Regions from separate parts of the Mesorhizobium sp. WSM4833 genome, predicted to be linked through region 2. Evidence: riboswitches for the same ligand, from Rfam matches in the RefSeq annotation. Region 2 holds a riboswitch; each other region holds the start of a gene.
The links. A riboswitch is a leader RNA that binds a small molecule or an ion and turns the genes downstream of it on or off. The one in region 2 is predicted to bind cobalamin.

Region 1: another riboswitch for cobalamin. It lies ahead of AC0L2D_RS01655 (DUF1636 family protein); the one in region 2 lies ahead of metE (5-methyltetrahydropteroyltriglutamate--homocysteine S-methyltransferase).
Region 3: another riboswitch for cobalamin. It lies ahead of AC0L2D_RS13065 (ABC transporter ATP-binding protein); the one in region 2 lies ahead of metE (5-methyltetrahydropteroyltriglutamate--homocysteine S-methyltransferase).

What each region holds. Positions count from the first base shown of each region.
Region 1 covers NZ_JBVVQG010000001.1:324,084-330,501, forward strand. The annotation lists gene AC0L2D_RS01635 (NADH-quinone oxidoreductase subunit C) at 1-445, opposite strand, end outside; gene AC0L2D_RS01640 (NuoB/complex I 20 kDa subunit family protein) at 450-1,031, opposite strand; gene AC0L2D_RS01645 (NADH-quinone oxidoreductase subunit A) at 1,022-1,387, opposite strand; gene AC0L2D_RS01650 (winged helix-turn-helix domain-containing protein) at 1,719-2,918, shown strand; cobalamin riboswitch at 2,949-3,152, shown strand; gene AC0L2D_RS01655 (DUF1636 family protein) at 3,192-3,620, shown strand; gene cobW (cobalamin biosynthesis protein CobW) at 3,623-4,660, shown strand; gene cobN (cobaltochelatase subunit CobN) at 4,679-6,418, shown strand, end outside.
Region 2 covers NZ_JBVVQG010000020.1:21,400-27,817, reverse strand. The annotation lists gene metK (methionine adenosyltransferase) at 1-518, shown strand, start outside; gene AC0L2D_RS28395 (adenosine kinase) at 625-1,617, shown strand; cobalamin riboswitch at 2,005-2,203, shown strand; gene metE (5-methyltetrahydropteroyltriglutamate--homocysteine S-methyltransferase) at 2,320-4,665, shown strand; gene tdh (L-threonine 3-dehydrogenase) at 5,327-6,361, shown strand.
Region 3 covers NZ_JBVVQG010000006.1:4,704-11,121, reverse strand. The annotation lists gene AC0L2D_RS13080 (phosphatidate cytidylyltransferase) at 1-458, shown strand, start outside; gene AC0L2D_RS13075 (FecCD family ABC transporter permease) at 484-1,470, opposite strand; gene AC0L2D_RS13070 (ABC transporter substrate-binding protein) at 1,500-2,447, opposite strand; gene AC0L2D_RS13065 (ABC transporter ATP-binding protein) at 2,497-3,285, opposite strand; cobalamin riboswitch at 3,451-3,657, opposite strand; gene AC0L2D_RS13060 (AraC family transcriptional regulator) at 3,893-4,726, shown strand; gene AC0L2D_RS13055 (alanine racemase) at 4,732-5,871, opposite strand; gene AC0L2D_RS13050 (D-arabinono-1,4-lactone oxidase) at 5,871-6,418, opposite strand, start outside.

The DNA.
Region 1 (6,418 bases), on a different contig from region 2:
GGAAATCCTTGCGCAAGGGATGGCCTTCGAAGCCATAGTCGGTCAGCAGGCGGCGCAGGTCGGGATGGCCTGAGAACAAAACGCCGTAGAGATCGTACGTCTCGCGTTCGAACCAGTCGGCGCCGGGATAGACGCCGGTGATCGACGGCACCATGGTTTCCTCGTCGGCCTGCACCTTGACGCGGACGCGCACATTCTGCTTCGGCGACAACAGGTGATAGACGACGTCGAAACGCTTGGCCCGCGACGGATAGTCGGCGCCGCAGACATCGATGATCGAGATGAACTGGCAGCGCGCGTCGTCGCGCAGGAAGGTCATCACCTCGACCAGATCGCGCGGCTCGACATGGATGGTGAGTTCGCCATAGGCGATATCAGCCTCGTTCACGCGGCCGATCAGCTTCTCGCCGAGATAGTTCGACAGTTCGCTCAGGGATGCGGTCATGGATTTACCGTTCGATCGTGCCGGTGCGGCGGATCTTCTTCTGCAGGAGAAGAATGCCGTAGAGCAGCGCTTCGGCGCTCGGCGGGCAGCCGGGCACATAGATGTCGACCGGCACGATGCGGTCGCAGCCGCGCACCACCGAATAGGAATAGTGGTAATAGCCGCCGCCATTGGCGCAGGAGCCCATCGAGATGACGTAGCGCGGCTCCGGCATCTGGTCGTAGACCTTGCGCAGCGCCGGCGCCATCTTGTTGGTCAGCGTGCCGGCGACGATCATGATGTCGGACTGGCGCGGAGACGCGCGTGGCGCGACACCGAACCGCTCCGAATCATAGCGCGGCATCGAGGTGTGGATCATCTCGACCGCGCAGCAGGCGAGGCCGAACGTCATGAACATCAGCGACCCGCTGCGCGCCCAGGTGATGAGCGCCTCGGTCGAAGTGACCAGAAAGCCCTTGTCGGCCAACTCATTGTTGATCTCGAGGAAGAAGGGATCGTCCTCCCCCACCGGCCTGCCGGTGTTGGGATCGATGATGCCCTTGGGCTTCGGCGCGACGAGGGTGCCTGAACTGTCGTTCAATCCCATTCCAGCGCTCCTTTTTTCCATTCATAGGCAAAGCCGATGGTCAGCACCGCCAAAAAAACCATCATCGACCAGAAACCGAGCATTCCGATCTTCGAAAACGACACCGCCCACGGAAACAGGAAGGCTACTTCCAGGTCGAAGATGATGAACAGGATCGACACCAGGTAGAAACGGATGTCGAACTTCATGCGGGCGTCGTCGAACGAGTTGAAACCGCACTCGTAGGCGGAAAGCTTTTCGGGATCGGGATTGCGGTAGGCCACCAGGAAGGGCGCGGCCAGCAGCGCCAGGCCGACAACCAGCGCCACGCCTATGAACAGGACGATGGGCAGGTATGAGCTCAAGAGTGCGTTCATGCTCGGCTTTCCGTTGGCGCCAATCCACGTTGATTACAGCACCGGACCCTAATGCGGAAGCGTGACAGTTTAACCGCTGAACCGTTTTAAGGGCCTATGCTGCAACGCGGCGAGGGTTAGCGCAGCACTTCCAGCGAAGCAAGTCAAACCTTGTTCAAAACATCGACCTGGACGGCATATCGCGGCAAACTGGTCCGATCCGCTCCTGTTTGATTTCCTTCGCTTTTTACTCCACTTTTCTCTCCTGACATGGATGCCGCCAAAACCCTGCTAGCATGGGTTGGAATCAGCCATTCGACCCTCGGTCAAAACACGTCAAAGTGATACCTGCATGAAGGAAAAGATCTCGCTCCCGATGGCCCGGCGCATCGCCCTTGCCGCCCAGGGGTTCCTCGATCCTCGCCCGACCGGCACGCCCGACCGCCGGCATTTTGCCCGCACGCTCTCCCGCACCGGCCTATTGCAGATCGATTCCGTCAGCGCGGTGGTGCGCGCTCATTATATGCCGCTTTATTCGCGCCTTGGCCCCTACCCGCTCGCTCTGCTCGACAACGCGGCCGTGACGCGCAAGCGCATGGTTTTCGAATATTGGGCGCACGAGGCCTCCTTCCTGCCGGTCGAGACATACCCGCTGATGCGCTGGCGCATGCAGCGCGCCGAGCGGGGCGAGGAAATGTATCTGGGTCTCGCCAAATGGGGCCGCGAGCACGCCGCCTACATCGAAGAGATCTACCGCGAGGTCGCCGAACGCGGCCCGATCGCCGCTTCCGCGCTGGAGGGCCAGAAAGGTTCGGGCGGCTGGTGGGGCTGGAGCCATGCCAAACACGCCTTCGAATGGCTGTTCTGGGCCGGCCGCATCACCACGGCGCACCGCCGCGGTTTCGAGCGCTTCTATGACCTGCCCGAGCGCGTGCTGCCGCAGGCGATCCTCGATCTGCCGGTGCCGACGCCTGAGGACGCGCACCGCGAATTGCTGCGCATTTCCGCCCGCGCCCACGGCGTGGCGACTTCAGGCGATTTGCGCGATTATTTCCGCCTGTCGCCGGCCGATATGAAAGGCCGGTTGGAGGAACTGGTTGAAACGGGCGAGTTGCTGCCGGTGCGTGTCGAAGGCTGGGACAAGCCGGCCTATCTTCACCGGGACGCCCGTCTGCCGCGCAAAGTCGAGGCCCGCGCCTTGCTGGCACCCTTCGATCCGGTCGTCTTCGAGCGCTCGCGCACCGAGCGGCTGTTCGATTTCCACTACCGCATCGAGATCTACACACCTGCCGACAAGCGGCAGTATGGCTATTATGTCCTGCCGTTCCTGCTCGGCGACAGGATCGTGGCACGCGTCGACCTCAAGGCCGATCGCCCGGCCAGCATACTGCGCGTCCATGCAGCCTATGCGGAGCCCGGTGCGCCGCCTGAAACCGCTGCGGAGCTGTTCGAGGAATTGAAGCTGATGCAAGGTTGGCTCGGGCTCGAACGCATCGAAGTGACGCCTGCCGGGGATTTGGGGCCGGCGCTGGCCGACATAGCCGTGTCGTAAGCTCGCGTTGACACCGCCGCCCGCAAAAGCCTAAATCCGGTTCCAGATGGTCCCTTGCCCGCAACGGCAAGGGCTAAGAGGGAATGCGGTGCGGGGCAAAATCCCAAATCCGCGGCTGTCCCCGCAACTGTAAGCGAAGAGCCAAGGCCGAAAACCACTGGGAATTCCCGGGAAGGCGGCTACCCAAGGCGATGACTCGCGAGCCAGGAGACCTGCCGTCTGCGACTGTAGAATCCGATCGCCCGGCGGGTTTCCGGGCAAGGAGCCCGATCTTTGGACCACGACAGCAGTTTTTCGGCTGGCACAGCGGATATTTCGTCCGGCCATGATGATGCCTTGGCCGGCGTCACCATCATCGTCTGCGGCTCCTGCCGCAATGAGACCGGCTCCGACGCTCATCCCCGCGCCGGCGAGTTGCTGACGGACGACACGCGCCGCGCCGCCGCTGGCGACGATATCCGCATCCGCAGCGTCGAATGCCTTGGCAATTGCAAGCGGCGCCTCAGCGCCGCGATCCTGCGCGACGGCTGCTGGAGCTATGTCTTCGGCGACCTGACCGCGACCAGCGGCGCCGACCTCGTGACAGGCGCAAAGCTCTTCGCCACCTCGAAAGATGGCCTGATCCCGTGGCGTGGCCGCCCCGATAGCCTCAAGCGCGGCCTCGTGGCCCGCATTCCACCCATCGACATGCTGAAGGATTGACCATGACCACTTCCGTATCCCGCGTTCCCTGCACCGTCGTCACTGGCTTCCTCGGCGCCGGCAAGACGACGCTGGTCCGCCATCTCCTGGAAAACGCCGGCGGCAAGCGCATTGCCATCATCGTCAACGAATTCGGCGACATCGGCATCGACGGCGAGATTCTCCAAGGTTGCGGCATCGATACCTGTCCGGAGGAAAACATCGTCGAACTGGCCAATGGCTGTATCTGCTGCACTGTCGCCGATGATTTCGTCCCGGCGCTCGACCAAATCCTGTCGCTGACGCCGAAGGTCGACCATATCCTGATCGAAACCTCGGGCCTGGCACTGCCCAAGCCGCTGGTCCAGGCCTTTCAGTGGCCGAGCGTGAAAAGCCGGGTGACCGTCGATGGCGTCATCGCCGTGGTCGACGGGCCGGCATTGGCCGAAGGCCGCGTCGCCAACGACATGGAGGCCCTCCAGGCGCAGCGCGCCGGGGACGAGACGCTCGACCACGACGATCCGGTGGAAGAACTGTTCGAGGACCAGATCGCCTGCGCCGACCTGATCATCCTGTCGAAGAGCGACCTGATGGACGCCGCCGGCACCGCCCGCGCCAATGCCATCATTGGCGAACACTCCGCCCGCGCAGTGAAGATCGTGCCGACCTCGCATGGCAAGGTCGATCCCTCCGTGCTGCTCGGGCTCGGTCTCGCCGTCGAGGACGACATCGAGAACCGCAAATCCCATCATGACGGCGCCTTCGACCACGAGCATGACGACTTCGACACCTTCATTGTCGACATAGCCTCGGTCGCCAATCCCGATGAACTGGCAAAACGCGTCGCCACGGTCGCAGAAGAAGAGAACGTGCTGCGTGTAAAAGGCTTCGTCGAGGTCGGCGGCAAGCCGATGCGGCTGTTGCTGCAGGCCGTCGGGCCGCGCGTCAATCATTACTATGACCGTGCCTGGACCGCTGAGGATGACCGCCGTTCGCGCCTCGTCGTCATCGGCCTGAAGCGGCTGAACCGTCCGGCGATCGAGCGTATACTCGCCGGCTGATTTCGGACACGGGTCGCGATGCACATCCTCACCACGACATCCGCCTCGCTCGACGACCTCGCCGAGCCGGTCGATCTGCGGCAGACGCCGGCGGATATCGTGGCGCTGTCCTTCACCGACAGCGACCTCGCCGGACTGGCGGCAGCGTGGAAGGCCGACGCCGACCGCCTGCCCTCGATGCGGCTGGCCGCACTGCGCGACCTGCGCCATCCCATGTCCGTCGACCTCTGGGTCGACAGCGTCGCCCGCCATGCCAAGATCATCCTCGTGCGCATCCTCGGCGGCTATGACTGGTGGCGCTACGGCTGCGACCAGCTTGCCTCGACCGCCCGCGAACGCGGCATAAAACTGGCGCTGCTGCCCGGTGAATGCCGCGACGAGGATCTGCGCCTGATCGAAGCCTCGACGCTGCCGCGCGAGGAGTTGGACGGCCTGCTCGACTATTTCCGCGAGGGCGGCCCGGCGAATATGAGCGCACTGGTGCGGAAATTGGCGCGGCTGGCGGGGTCGGATGCGGAAGTTATCGGCCCGGTGGTGGTGCCGAAAGCTGGTTTTTACGTGCCTGGAAGTGGAGTTGTGGAGAAGCGGGACTTATCGAATGCTGGCGCTTACAACGTCAACGCTCCTATCATCCCCATCCTGTTCTATCGCTCGATGCTGCTGGCCGCCGATGTCGCGCCCATCGATGCGCTTGTTGAAGCGCTGCGGCAGCGCGGCATCGACCCAGTCCCGATCTTCGTCTCCAGCCTCAAGGACCCAACCTCCCTCGCCTTCGTGGAAACAGCACTGACGGCGCTGAAGCCCGCCGCCATCATCACCGCGACCGCTTTCGCCTCAGGCGCCGAACCCGGCATCGAAACGCTGTTCGACCGCGCCGGCGTGCCTGTCTTCCAGGTCATCGTCGCCACCACCCGCCGCGACATCTGGCAAAACAACCAGCGTGGCCTGGCACCCGCCGACCTCGCCATGCATGTCGTGCTGCCCGAACTCGACGGCCGCGTCCTCGCCGGCGCCATTTCCTTCAAGGGCGAGACCGAGACCGATCCCGCACTCGGCCACCGCGCCTTCGCCAACCGGCCGGAACCGGATCGCGTGGCGCAGGTCGCTGACCGCGTCGCGGCCTTCATCAAGTTGCAGGAGACACCCCGCGCCGGGCGCAAGCTGGCCATCCTGATCCCGGATTACCCTAGCGCTCCTGGTCGAACCGGCTATGCCGTCGGCCTCGACGTGCCGTCCAGCGTGCTCGCCATGCTGCATGACCTGAAGGAGCAGGGCTATGTGGTTGAGGGGATTCCGCAGACGCCGCGTGGGTTGCTGGATTTGCTGGAAGCCAGCGATACTGGATTGGCCTTAGATAACTACATTGCCTTCTCGACGGAGTTGCCGACTGCGGCAATTACTGCGGTCGAAGCCGCTTGGGGCAAAGCGGAAGACGAAACAGGTTTGCGCGGAAGCTTCCCCTTCCGCGCCGCCACCTTCGGCAACGTCACCATCGCCCTCGCCCCCGACCGCGGCCGCTCCGTCGACCGCCGCGCCGACTACCACGACCCGACGCTGCCCCCGCGCCATGCGCTGATCGCCTTCGGCCTCTGGCTGCGCAAGTCGCTCGGCGTCCACGCGCTGGTCCATGTCGGCGCCCATGGCACGCTTGAATGGCTGCCGGGCAAAACCGTTGCTCTGTCGGAAAACTGCTTTCCGGAGATCGTCACCGGTCCCCTGCCCGTCATCTATCCCTTCATCGTCTCCAACCCGGGCGAA
Region 2 (6,418 bases):
ATACGACGAGGATAAGGTTCCTGGTCAATCCAACAGGCCGGTTCGTGGTCGGTGGGCCGCGCGGCGACTGCGGGCTCACCGGACGCAAGATCATCGTCGATTCCTACGGCGGGATGGGGCGTCACGGCGGTGGCGCCTTTTCGGGCAAGGACCCGTCGAAGGTTGATCGATCGGCCGCCTATGCGGCGCGGCACGTCGCAAAAAACGTCGTTGCCAGCGGCCTTGCGGAGGTCTGCGAGGTTCAGCTTGCTTACGCGATCGGTGTCGCCGCGCCGGTCTCTGTCCTCGTCAATACATTCGGAACCGCAAAGATTGATGAAAAGAGGATCGAGCGCGCCGTCCTTGAGCTTTTCGATCTCCGGCCGAAAGGCATCATTAAGGCGCTTGATCTCTTACGGCCGATTTACCGCAAGACCGCGACATACGGACACTTCGGCCGCGAAGAGCCGGAGTTCAGCTGGGAAAAGACGGACAGAGCTGACGAGCTGTTGCGAGAGGCAGGACCGGCAGCCGCGTGAGGCGCCGGTATTGGACGCGTCGGCATAGGGCGACCCATTCCACACTCATAAGAAACACCCGGTCGGGCGTGGCAGAAAGCCGGCAGGTTCCAAGGCGGAGACATTGATGCCGGATTATGACGTGCTTTGCATCGGCAATGCCATTGTCGACATCATCGCCCAGTGCGACGACGCTTTTCTCGAGACAAACGGCATCATCAAGGGTGCGATGAACCTCATCGACACCAAGCGCGCCGAGCTGCTCTACAGCCACATGGGACCGGCGATCGAGGCCTCGGGTGGCAGCGCCGGCAACACGGCGGCTGGCGTCGCCTCCTTCGGCGGACGCGCCGCCTTCTTCGGAAAGGTCTCCAACGATGCGCTGGGCGAAATCTACGCCCACGACATCCATGCGCAGGGCGTCGCCTTCGACACCACGCCGCTCAAGGGTGAGCCGCCGACGGCGCGCTCGATGATCTTCGTCACGCCCGACGGCGAGCGCTCGATGAACACCTATCTCGGCGCCTGCGTCGAGCTTGGCCCTGAGGATGTCGAGGCCGACAAGGCGTCTGGCGCCAAGGTCACCTATTTCGAAGGCTATCTGTGGGACCCGCCGCGCGCCAAGGAGGCAATCCGCCAGACGGCGAAGCTGGCGCACGCGGCGGGCCGCGAAGTGTCGATGACCCTGTCGGATTCGTTCTGCGTCGACCGCTACCGCGACGAATTCCTCGAGCTGATGCGTTCGGGCACGGTCGACATCGTCTTTGCCAACAGCCACGAGATCAAATCGCTCTACCAGACATCCTCGTTCGACGAGGCGCTGGCGCAGATCCGCAAGGATTGCCGGATAGCCGCCGTGACCCGCTCGGAAAAAGGCTCTGTCATCGTGCGCGGCGACGAGACCGTGGTGATCAAGGCGACCGCGATCAAGGAACTGGTCGACACGACGGGCGCCGGCGATCTCTATGCCGCCGGCTTCCTGCATGGCTATACGCAAGGCCGCGACCTGCAAACCTGCGGCGACCTTGGCTCACTGGCGGCCGGCTTGGTGATCCAGCAGATCGGCCCCCGGCCACGGCAAAATTTGCGCCGCGAGGCTGAGCAGGCGGGGTTGTTGTAGGGCAGCATCTCGGCCACGTATTGCCCACCTTTCCCTTTTGCAGGCTGTCCAGGCAAGCGCGTGTAAATCGAACGCGTACCAGTCCGAGAAGCATGCCGGTTTTTCTCCAAATTTCTGATTGTTGAGGCTCAGGAACATTGGCGCACTTCGGGCCAGTACTGCCGCCCGATGATGAATGGCCAACACGCGCCCTTTGACGAAGTCGTTTTGAGACGGGATCGTACAAGAGGCAGATTGCCCGAGGGGCGAGCCACAGTCTGCAAACATCGGAGCCGCAGAATGCTCAGCTCTACGGCGACATGGGACGTGGAACAAGCCGCAGGCGAACAATTCACATAAACACATAAACATTTCTTTATACGGAATTGACAAGAAATTGGGCTGCTGCGATTGTTCGCATGTCGTGGTTCTCCGCAAGGCGTTGCCGTAGCGGAGCTAAGAGGGAAGCCGGTACATGCCGGCGCTGCCCCCGCAACTGTAAGCGGCGAGCCAAACCCAACAATGTCATTGGGGCGAATGCCCCGGGAAGACGGGGCAGAGGCTGTGACCCGCGAGCCAGGAGACCTGCCTCGGTAAACAACGTCCACAGGCGGGGTGTCTGGTGGCTGCGGCAGCTCGGCGTTGATGCCGGCCTGCTAGCGCCTTCCTTGCCCCCCGCCCCAACCATCGGGGTATGGAATGAATGTCTCCCAGCAAGTTCCCATAGCAACGCTTGGCGTGCCGCGTATCGGTCGCCGGCGAGAACTGAAATTCGCTCTCGAAAGCTACTGGTCCGGAAAATCGTCTGCTGCCAACCTTCTGGCGACGGCGAAGGCACTGCGTGCCGCCAGTTGGAGCGAGCAGCACGACCGCGGCGTGTCGAAAATCCCGTCGAACGATTTCTCACTTTATGACCATGTGCTCGACACCGCGGCAATGGTCGGCGCCGTGCCAGCTCGTTACGGCTGGACGGGCGGCGAGGTCCCGCTCGACATCTACTTCGCGATGGCGCGCGGCACGCAAGGCGATACCGCGGGTTGCGGACAGGCCAGTCACGGGCATGCAGTTCAGGGGCAGCGCGTAACCGCGATGGAAATGACCAAATGGTTCGACACGAACTACCACTACATCGTGCCGGAGCTGGGCGACGATCAGACCTTCGCCCTCTCGTCAACCAAACCAGTCGATCACTTTCTGGAGGCAAAAGAGCTCGGCATCCATACACGCCCGGTCATCCTTGGACCGGTGACCTTCCTCAAGCTGGCGAAGTCTCCCGATCAGGGCTTTAATCCCATAGCGCTGCTACCGCGGCTGCTGCCCGTCTACGAGCAACTCCTGCAGAGGCTGGAACTCTCGGGGGCCGACTGGGTGCAGATTGATGAGCCGGCGCTTGTGCTCGACCTTAACCCGAACGAACGAGCTGCCTTCGAATTCACCTACGGCCAGCTGTCGAATGCCGCGCCCAAGTTGAAAATTATGTTGGCTACCTATTTCGGGCCGTTGGGAAACAATCTCGAGACCGCGGTTTCGCTGGGCCTGGCGGGCCTGCATCTCGACCTCGTGCGCGCTCCCGAGCAATTGGAGACGATTGGTCGGCTCGCACCGAAGGATCTGGTGCTCTCGCTTGGCTTGATCGATGGCCGCAATGTCTGGCGCGCGAACCTGACCGCCATTCTCGACCGCATCAAGCCGGTCATCGCCGGTTGGCCGCTCGACCGCGTCGAAATTGCGCCTTCCTGCTCGCTGCTTCACGTGCCGATGGACCTGCGGATGGAGACCGCGCTCGTTGTAGACGTCCGTTCGTGGCTGGCATTCGCCGCCCAGAAGACTGAAGAGCTGCTCGTGCTGGCCCAAGCCTTGTCCGAAGGCTGGGAGGCCGTAACAGGCGGGCTGAAGGCTTCTGATGAGGCGGCCGCCGCGCGCGCAATGTCGACAAAGGCCCATGATCCGCTCGTCCGCGGGCGAGTCAGCAGCATTGACGGCGCCATGAAGCAACGAAAGAGCGCATTTGCCAAGCGCTCGAGAGTCCAGGCTGACACGCTCGCCCTGCCGTTGTTCCCGACGACGACCATCGGGTCCTTCCCGCAGACGCCCGAGGTGCGCAGGGCACGCTCCGCTCATGCGAAGGGTCGGCTGAGCTATATCGACTATCAGACCTTCCTGAAGAAGGAGACTGAGTGGGCCGTCCGTTGGCAGGAGGAGATCGGGCTCGACGTGCTGGTACATGGCGAGTTCGAACGAAACGACATGGTGCAGCATTTCGGCGAGCAGTTGTCCGGCCTCGCCTTCACCCAGCATGGCTGGGTGCAAAGTTACGGCTCCCGGCTCGTGCGCCCTCCCATCATCTTCGGCGACGTATCGCGGCCCAATCCGATGACGGTTCTCTGGTGGCAATTTGCCCAGTCGCTGACGAAAAAGCCGGTGAAGGGCATGCTCACGGGCCCAGTGACGATTCTTAACTGGTCTTTTGTTCGCGACGACGTACCTCGCGCCGAGGTCTGCCGCCAGATTGCACTCGCCATGCGCGATGAAGTGGCCGACCTCGAAAGAGCTGGCGCAAGAGTGATCCAGATCGATGAGGCTGCGTTTCGCGAAGGCTTGCCCCTGCGGAAGTCCGAGTGGAAGCATTATCTCGGCTGGGCTGTCGAATGCTTCCGGCTCGCCTCGACGGGTGTAGAGGACGCGACTCAAATTCACACCCACATGTGCTATTCGGAGTTCAATGAAATCATCGACTCGATTGCTGAACTGGACGCGGACGTGATTTCAATCGAGACGTCGCGCTCCAAAATGGAACTGCTGGACGCCTTCACCAAGTCGAAATATCCGAACGAAATCGGTCCCGGCGTCTACGACATTCACTCGCCACGTGTCCCCGAGATCGGCGAGATCTTGCATCTTGCCCAACTGGCTCGCGAGCGACTGTCGGACGGCCAACTGTGGGTGAATCCGGACTGCGGCCTCAAAACAAGGAAATGGGAAGAGGTCCGCCCTGCCCTCATCAACATGATCGCTGCAGCCTGCGCGCTGCGGGAGAAAGTGCAGGCGCAGGCCGCTGGGCCACTGTGACGGCAAACATGTGACCCGCGGGCCTCGCGGATAATTTGAGGCAGAAAGGACGGCAGCGAAAAGCCGCGAAGACGTCGGTCGACGCGTGCGAGTCCACCCTTGTCGTCCAGCCGAAGGCCGCTGGACGGCTGAGCGGCGGGGCACGATTTGGGACGCCGATTCTGGTCCGAGGACGGATGATTTCGGCCTCGAAATGGAGGAAGGCGGTTTTGTCCGTGAGCTTCTGCCTCACAGGGCCAGCGGCCGACAGACGCGAGGGATCAACGCTTGCAGATGCCGCCTGAGCACTGGCACTATCGAGATATCGGCGGCGAGGTCGACCCATCAAGAGCGTCGGTGTCGATTTGACTGCGTCGCATGTGGCGGACATCGACAAAATAGCCATACCGCCCAGCCGCAAGCTGCGACCATTCCTCATCGTTTCAATTGAAGCCGGCTGCATCTGGCACGGCGTGTGCTCCGCTCCTGCTGAAGTTCCGCTAGGACAGAGCTTTTCACGCGCGCACGGCTCGCGGTGGTGTGTTGCTTCGACACAAACGCCCCCGTGGACATTACGATCGGTCCAAGAATTCAGCTGTGCTCTCCGAGCCTATCTTTCCGTCATGCAGGCTACCCGAGCAGTCGGGAGGAGTGGAACCAACCAAGTTGTAAGGAGCACCTGATGTCTGACATGATGAAGGCACTGGTGAAGGCCAAGGCCGAACCGGGCATCTGGATGGAAGAGGTGCCGGTGCCGGAGATCGGCCCCAACGACGTGCTGATCAAGATCAAGAAGACGGCGATCTGCGGCACCGACGTGCACATCTACAATTGGGACCAGTGGGCGCAAAAGACGGTGCCGGTGCCGATGGTGACGGGCCATGAATTCGTCGGCACCGTTGCCAATTTCGGCGCAGCGGTCACCGAATACAAGGTCGGCCAGCGCGTGTCGGGCGAAGGCCACATCGTCTGCGGCCATTGCCGCAACTGTCGCGCCGGGCGAGGGCATCTGTGCCGCAACACGCTCGGCGTCGGCGTCAACCGGCCGGGTGCCTTCGGTGAGTATCTGGCGATCCCGCAGCACAATGTCGTGCCGATCCCCGATGATGTGCCCGACGAGATCGCGGCGATCTTCGATCCGTTGGGCAATGCCGTGCACACGGCACTCTCCTTCGATCTGGTCGGCGAGGACGTGCTGGTTACCGGCGCCGGGCCGATCGGGATCATGGGCGCGCTGGTGGCGCAATGTGTGGGCGCGCGAAAAGTCGTCATCACCGACATCAACCCGGTGCGGCTGGCGCTGGCGAAAAAACTCGGCGTCCAGCATGTTGTCGACGCCTCGAAGGAAAAACTGCGCGACGTCATGCCGGCGCTCGGCATGACCGAGGGTTTTGATGTCGGCCTCGAAATGTCAGGCGCCGCCCCCGCTTTTCGCGACATGATCGACGCCATGAACAATGGCGGCAAGATCGCCATTCTGGGCATCGCGCCGACCGGTTTCGAGATCGACTGGAACAAGGTCATCTTCAAGATGCTGCATCTCAAGGGCATCTATGGCCGCGAGATGTTCGAAACCTGGTACAAGATGATCGCGCTGGTGCAGGGCCCGCTGGATGTTTCGGATCTGATCACGCACCGCATCGGCATCGACGATTTCCAAGCCGGCTTCGATGCGATGCTCAGCGGCAGTTCGGGCAAGGTGGTGATGGACTGGTAGGGCGACGGCCGGCGTGATTTTGCGAAGGTGGTGACGGGACACCACCCTGGCCTGCCG
Region 3 (6,418 bases), on a different contig from region 2:
GCGTCAGCCACGTCCCCGCCCTGCTGACACTCGACGTGCCAGGCTTCGAAGGCCGCACCTTGCTGCTGATCGCCTTCCTGATCATCGTCGTGCAAGGCAGCGACGTGCTGCAGTACATCTTCGGCAAGCTGTTTGGTAAACACCGGTTTTCGCCGAACGTCTCGCCGTCGAAAACCTGGGAAGGGCTGATCGGCGGACTGGTGTCGGCGAGCCTGCTCGGCGCGCTGTTGTCGTTCGTGACGCCCTTCTCGCCGCTGCAGGCGGCAGGCGTGGCCTTCGTCGCCTGCTCGATGGGATTCCTAGGCGGGCTGGTCGCCTCGGCCATCAAGCGCGACCAGGGCGTCAAGGACTGGGGCCATCTCATCGAAGGCCATGGCGGCATGATGGACCGCACCGACAGCCTGGTCTTCGCCGCCCCGGTGTTCTTCCACATCGTGCGCTATTTCTGGACCGTGTGATCCGGCGACCGGTTGCCAAACGCGCTCAAAGCCGGTTGCGGATCAGCATGGTGACGACGAAGAACGCACCGACCGAGCTGGTGATGATGCCGATCGGCAGTTCCTGCGGCGGCAGCAGCGTTCGGGCCAGAAGATCGCTGGCCAGCAAAAGCACCGCGCCGAAGACGGCGCAGCTGGCAACCAGGCGCAGATGCAAGGGGCCTGCCAGCGGCCGCGACAGATGCGGGATCATCAGCCCGACGAAGCCGATGACCCCGGCGACAGAGACCAGGATCGCCGTCGAGAAGGCGGCGACGAGAAACGTCATTCGGCGCATGCGCGCCACTGGCACGCCAAGGCTTTCGGCGGCGTTTTCGCCGGCCAAGAAGGCATCGAGCCGGCGGTGGTTCCACAGCGCGTAAGCCAGAATGGTGCCCGCACCCAGCGCGCCCAACCAGATATTGTCCCAGCGCGCCAGGCCAAGGCCGCCCATCGTCCAAAACAACACGGAGTGGGCGGCGCGCTGGTCGCCGGCAAAGACCAGGTAGTTGGTCAAGGCGGTGAACATGAAGGACACGGCAAGGCCGGCGAGGATCAGCCGCTCCGGCCCTTGGCCCCTCACCCGCGCGACCAGCAGCAGGACGACGCCGGCGGCCAATATGCCGCCGGTGAAGGCCGCGACCGGCAACGTCCAGATGCCAAAGCTGTCGCCGAAGACGGTGATGACGGAAACAGCACCGGCGGCGGCGCCCGACGACAGGCCGAACAGGAACGGATCGGCGAGATCGTTGCGGGTCACTGTCTGCAGCAGCGCGCCGACTACGCCGAGGCCCGCGCCGACGCAGATGGCCAGGATCGTGCGCGGCAGCCGCAGATCGACGACGATCTTGCCGACCGGCCCGGACACGTCGTGCCCGCCTAAGCCGATTGCGCGGCCAAGCGCTGCTACAACGTCGGCCAGCGGGATCAGCGTCGAGCCATAGGCGATCGACAGCAGAGCGAGAGCGGCGATCGCCGCCGCTCCCGCCAGCATGGCCAACGCAAATGCCGGATGGCGCAAGCTCAAAATGCTTCCGGGTGCATGGCCTTGGCGATCTTGTCGATCGCTTCGATGTTGGCGGGTCCAGGCGTCAGCTCGGCGTAGCGGAGGGCGACGAAGCGCTCGTTCTTGACCGCGTCGGTCTCCTTCATGGCCGGATGCGCTTTCAGGAAATCGAGCAGCTTCCTGTAGCCGCCACCGTCCTGGTAATCGAGCAGGATGAGGAATTGCGGATTGCGCGACGCCACCGTTTCCCAATCTGTGTTGCCCCAGCTGGTGTCCATGTCAGCCATGATGTTGTCGCCGCCGGCGGCAGTTATCATGGCGCTGGGGATGGCGAACTTGCCTGCGGTGAACGGCTTGTCCTCGCCGGAATCGTAGAGGAACACCCGCGTGCCCTTGGCGCTGCCGACCTTGGCGGTGATGTCGGCGAGCTGCGCCTTCCAGCCAGAGACAAGCTTTTCCGCCTCTGTCTCCTTGCCGAAGATCTTGCCCAGCTTTTCGACGTCGCCATAGAGCAGGTCCATCGAGGCGGCGGGGCGGCTCTTGTCGAGATGGACGCAGCTTTCCGTCAGCACCAGCGTCTTGATGCCGTGCGGGGCAAGCGTGTCGGGCGTCACCTCGCCACCCGGCTTCATGCCGTAGTACCAGCCGGCGAAGAAGAAATCCGGCTCGACGGCCACGAGGTTTTCGAGCGTCGGATATTTCGGCGCCAGCTCCGGGATCGAACCCTGCTCTGCCTTGAATTCGGAACCGACCTTGTACCATCCGGTGATGCCCGTCAGGCCGACGATTGACGGCTGCAATTTCAGCGCGAAAGCCATCTCGGCCATGTTCAGATCATGGATGACAGCGCGCTTCGGCGGCGCGTCGAAGGTCAGCGGCTTGCCGCAGCTGTCGACGGTTACCGGGAAGGCGAAGGCGGTCGAGGTCAGCAGCGAGACGGCAAGCGAAAAAGCGAGGCGTTTCACGGGTATGCTCCTTGTGGGTGGGATCGGGTCGACTATGGAACGGCTTCAATCACGACGGCGGCGCGGCACGGTTCGGAACCTCGAACACCGTCAACTCTCGATCCTCGGTCGGATGGCGCAGGCGCAGCACATCGATGCCGAAAATCTCGCGGATCAGCTGTTGGGCCAGCGCTTCGCGCGGTGCGGCGAGCGCTTGCAGACGGGCATGGTTCATCACCGCCACCCTGGTGGCGAAGGGTGCTACCAGCGCCAGATCGTGCAGCACCGCGATCACCGTCATCTCAAAGCCTGCCACGAGGTCGAGCAGTTCGCCGCGGGCGCGCGGGTCCAGATGGTTGGTCGGTTCGTCGAGGAACAGGATTTTGGGCTGCTGGGCGATGGCGCGCGCCAGTTGGGCGCGCTGGCGCTCGCCGCCCGACAGCGAGCCGACGGTGCGGCCAAGCAGCGGCAGCAGGCCGGTCCGGCGCAGCGCATCGACGACAATGTCGCGTTCCTCGCGCCTGCGCCTCAGTCCGGCGTGCGGGACCCGGCCAAGCTCGACATAATCGATCACCGCCAGCCGTGGATCGGGCTGGTCGGTCTGGCCGACAACGGCGATATGCAGCGCCCGCTCGGCGGCCGAAATCCTGTCCAGCCGCCGCCCGCCAAGCTTCACCTCGCCGGAACTTGGCCGCAGCATGCCCGACAGCATGCGCAGCAGCGTCGTCTTGCCGGCGCCGTTGGGACCGATGATGGCAAGGCGATCGCCAGCGGCCACCGAGAAGCTGACCGCCTGGACCAGATTCCGCCCATTCGCCATGGCACAGAGGTCATGGGCTTCGAGAAGCGCTGCGCTCATCGGCTGCAGCCCGCCGGATTGCGGGGACGGCAAAGCGTGCGCATGGTGATGCGATGATCGATGGAGCCGTCCAACTTTCCGTCACTTTCCAAAACTGGCGACGGAAGGAAGCTGGCGAAGCGGCCGACAAGACCGGGACTCGCGTTTCCTCCCGGCACACCCCGTCCGGTCAACTCAGTGATGGCAGGTCTCCTGGCTCGCGGGTCGTTGCGCCATCCTGCCTTCCCAGCCTTGCCGGCCAGTGGCATTCACGGATTTTGCTAGCCGCTTACAGTTGCGGGGGCAGCCACGGCCTCGACCTGAACAGGCCTCACCGTGTTCCCTTTTCACCCCTCGCCTTTCGGCTCGGGGACCATCACCACTTCAGCGTAGATTTCCACCAAACGCTTCGCAATGGATTTCTCGGACGAAGTGGTGGGCCAGCTAACGGAAACAGGCATTGCACGCTCACTTTATGTAATAACATAACATTCTTAGGAGATGACGCGGCCCGCTGTCAAGCGAAAGCCCATGGGATCGGCGCAGATTGCACGGAATGCGCAATTTCGATCAAACTGGCCGCGCCAGGAAACGCCAAGATGATCCGGCCAATGCGAAAAGGAGCCCCATGAACCCGACCGAGAAAGCGCTGTGGTTCGTCGAGAGCCATCTGCCGGAGGCGATCTCGCTTGACGATGTCGCGCAAAGCAGCGGCGTGTCGCGTTTTCATGTGACGCGCGCCTTCGGCGCCGCAACCGGCCGCTCGGTGATGGGTTACATGCGCTCACGCCGGCTGACCGAGGCGGCGCGCAAGCTGGCCGGCGGAGCGCCCGACATCCTCGCCGTCGCGCTCGACGCCGGCTACAACTCGCATGAGGCGTTCACCCGTGCCTTCCGCGATCAGTTCGGCACCACGCCGGAACTGGTGCGCGCGCAAGGCTCGACCAACAACCTCGACCTCGTGGAGCCGATCCTGATGGACCAGTCCTTCCTCACCAATCTCGAACCACCGCGCTTCGAGACCAGCCGGCCGTTCCTGATCGCCGGCCTCGGCGAACGCTACAGCTGTGAAACCAGCGCCGGGATTCCGATGCAGTGGCAGCGTTTTGCACCCTATATCGGCAACATCCCCGGCGAGATCTCAGGCGTTTTCTACGGCGTGTGCCTTAACGGCGACGACGCGGGCAATTTCGACTATGTCGTCGGCGTCGAAGTGTCCGGCTTTGCGGATCTGCCGAAGGACTTCTATCGGGTGCGGGTGCCGGCGCAGAAATATGCGGTGTTCTCGCACCGCGAGCACATCTCATCCATCCGCCGGACGATCAACACGATCTGGAACAGTTGGCTGCCCGACTCCGGTCACGAAATCGCGGATGCACCGGAATTCGAGCGCTATGGACCGGAGTTCGATGCCCACAGCGGCAATGGCGGGCTGGAGATCTGGGTACCGGTGAAGGGGTAGCTCGATCACGCCATCGGCAGCGCCGGCCAGCGATCGATGACCTTTCCGCCGGAAAACACGGCGATCGACCCGAATTGCTGCAGCACGGCCTCGCTCTGCGTCGGCCTTAGAAACGCGTAGTCGCCTGGCCTTGCGGTCGCATCGGCAGGCAAGCCCATGAATTGCTGGTTGGAGGACAGGCCGAGCAGGCCGTTCGTCTTCATGCCTTGGGGGAAGACCGGCTCGGCCATCCACTTGCCGCCATAGAGATAGCAGCCCTTGCGCGGGAAGCGGCCGAGCGCCTGCAGCAGGCGGGTGACGGCCGGCGGGCCAGGCAGCATCGGCTCGACCACTTTCAGGATCGGCGTAGCGATGAAAGCCGCCGGCTGGAAGCCGTCGAGGCCTGGCGTATCGAAGTCGCTGGGCAGCACGAAGGCCGAGCCCATCGACACTTCATTGGCCGCGCCGCCACGATGAAGCAGTGCGGTCTTGCTGCCGCCGATGTTGAGGATACGGCGCTGGTCGGCGCCGAGACAGGCGACGAACGCCGCAGCCTGCGCCGACGCCTCCGCCAATGCCTTTGCCGGTCCGCCGAAAAGGCCGGGAATGAGCGGCGCATGCGCCTCGTAGGCCATGACGCCTTCGCAATGCAGCCGGGCCGGCAACGCGCTCAACGCCTTCGACAAGGCCGCGGGATCAGCAAAGCCGCCGCGATGCAGCCCGACATCGATCTCGAAAGCGATGCGCAGGCCGATGCCGAGTTCGTCAGCGAGAGCACCGTATTCCGCCAGTCTCTCCTCGCTGTCGATCAGCCAGCAGACACGCGACCAGTCGGCATCATCCTTCACCAGCGCAGCCCTTGCCGCACCGATCGGCATCGGCTTGCCGTAGAGCAGATCGGCATCCGGAAACGCCTTCAGCACCGCCTCGCTGATCGGCGGGTGGAAGGTCATGAAGCGCTCATGGCGAAGCGCCTTGCCTATATGCGCAAGCAGCGGCAGGCAGGCGAGCGATTTGTCGACCAGCCGCACGGCCAGGCCGGGATCCAGCCTCCCTTTTACCAGGGCAATGTTTCCGTCCAGCCGATCGCGGTCGAGCAGCAGGCAGGGTCGGAAGATGCCGGCGGTCTTCAGCGCATCCGAGAGGGTGGAAAAATAGGTGCTCATCATTCGATGCCGAACAGGCCGGCCATGTAGGGCGACACGAAGCGGTTTTCCGGATCGATGTCGCGGCGCACCGCCATGGCATCATCCCAGCGCGGGTAGAGCTTTTTCAGCTCCGCCGCTTTCAGGCTGTGCATCTTGCCCCAATGCGGCCGGCCGCCATGTCTGCGGAAGATCGGCTCTGCCGCCCGCATGAACGGCAAAGGATCGTTCGCGGCATCGTGGTGGATGGCGATGGAGCAGGTCGGCCTGTTGTAGAAGGGCGATAGCCAGAACTGATCGGGCGCGACCGAGCGCACCTCCATCGGGAAATAGACCTCGGGAAAACGCTTCTCGGTCAGCTCGATGATCTCGGCCAGCGCCTTCGGCCCTTCCTCGAACGGCAAATGATATTCCATCTCGTTGAACTTGGTCTGCCGGTCGCTGGCATAGACGTTGAGCCAGTCCTGCACGTAGTCCTCGGCGGGAAATTTGGCGGCCGCCGATCGGATCAGGCGGCCACGCAGCGATGGCAGCCAGGCAAGTGAAGTGCGCAGCCTGCGCAGTGTCC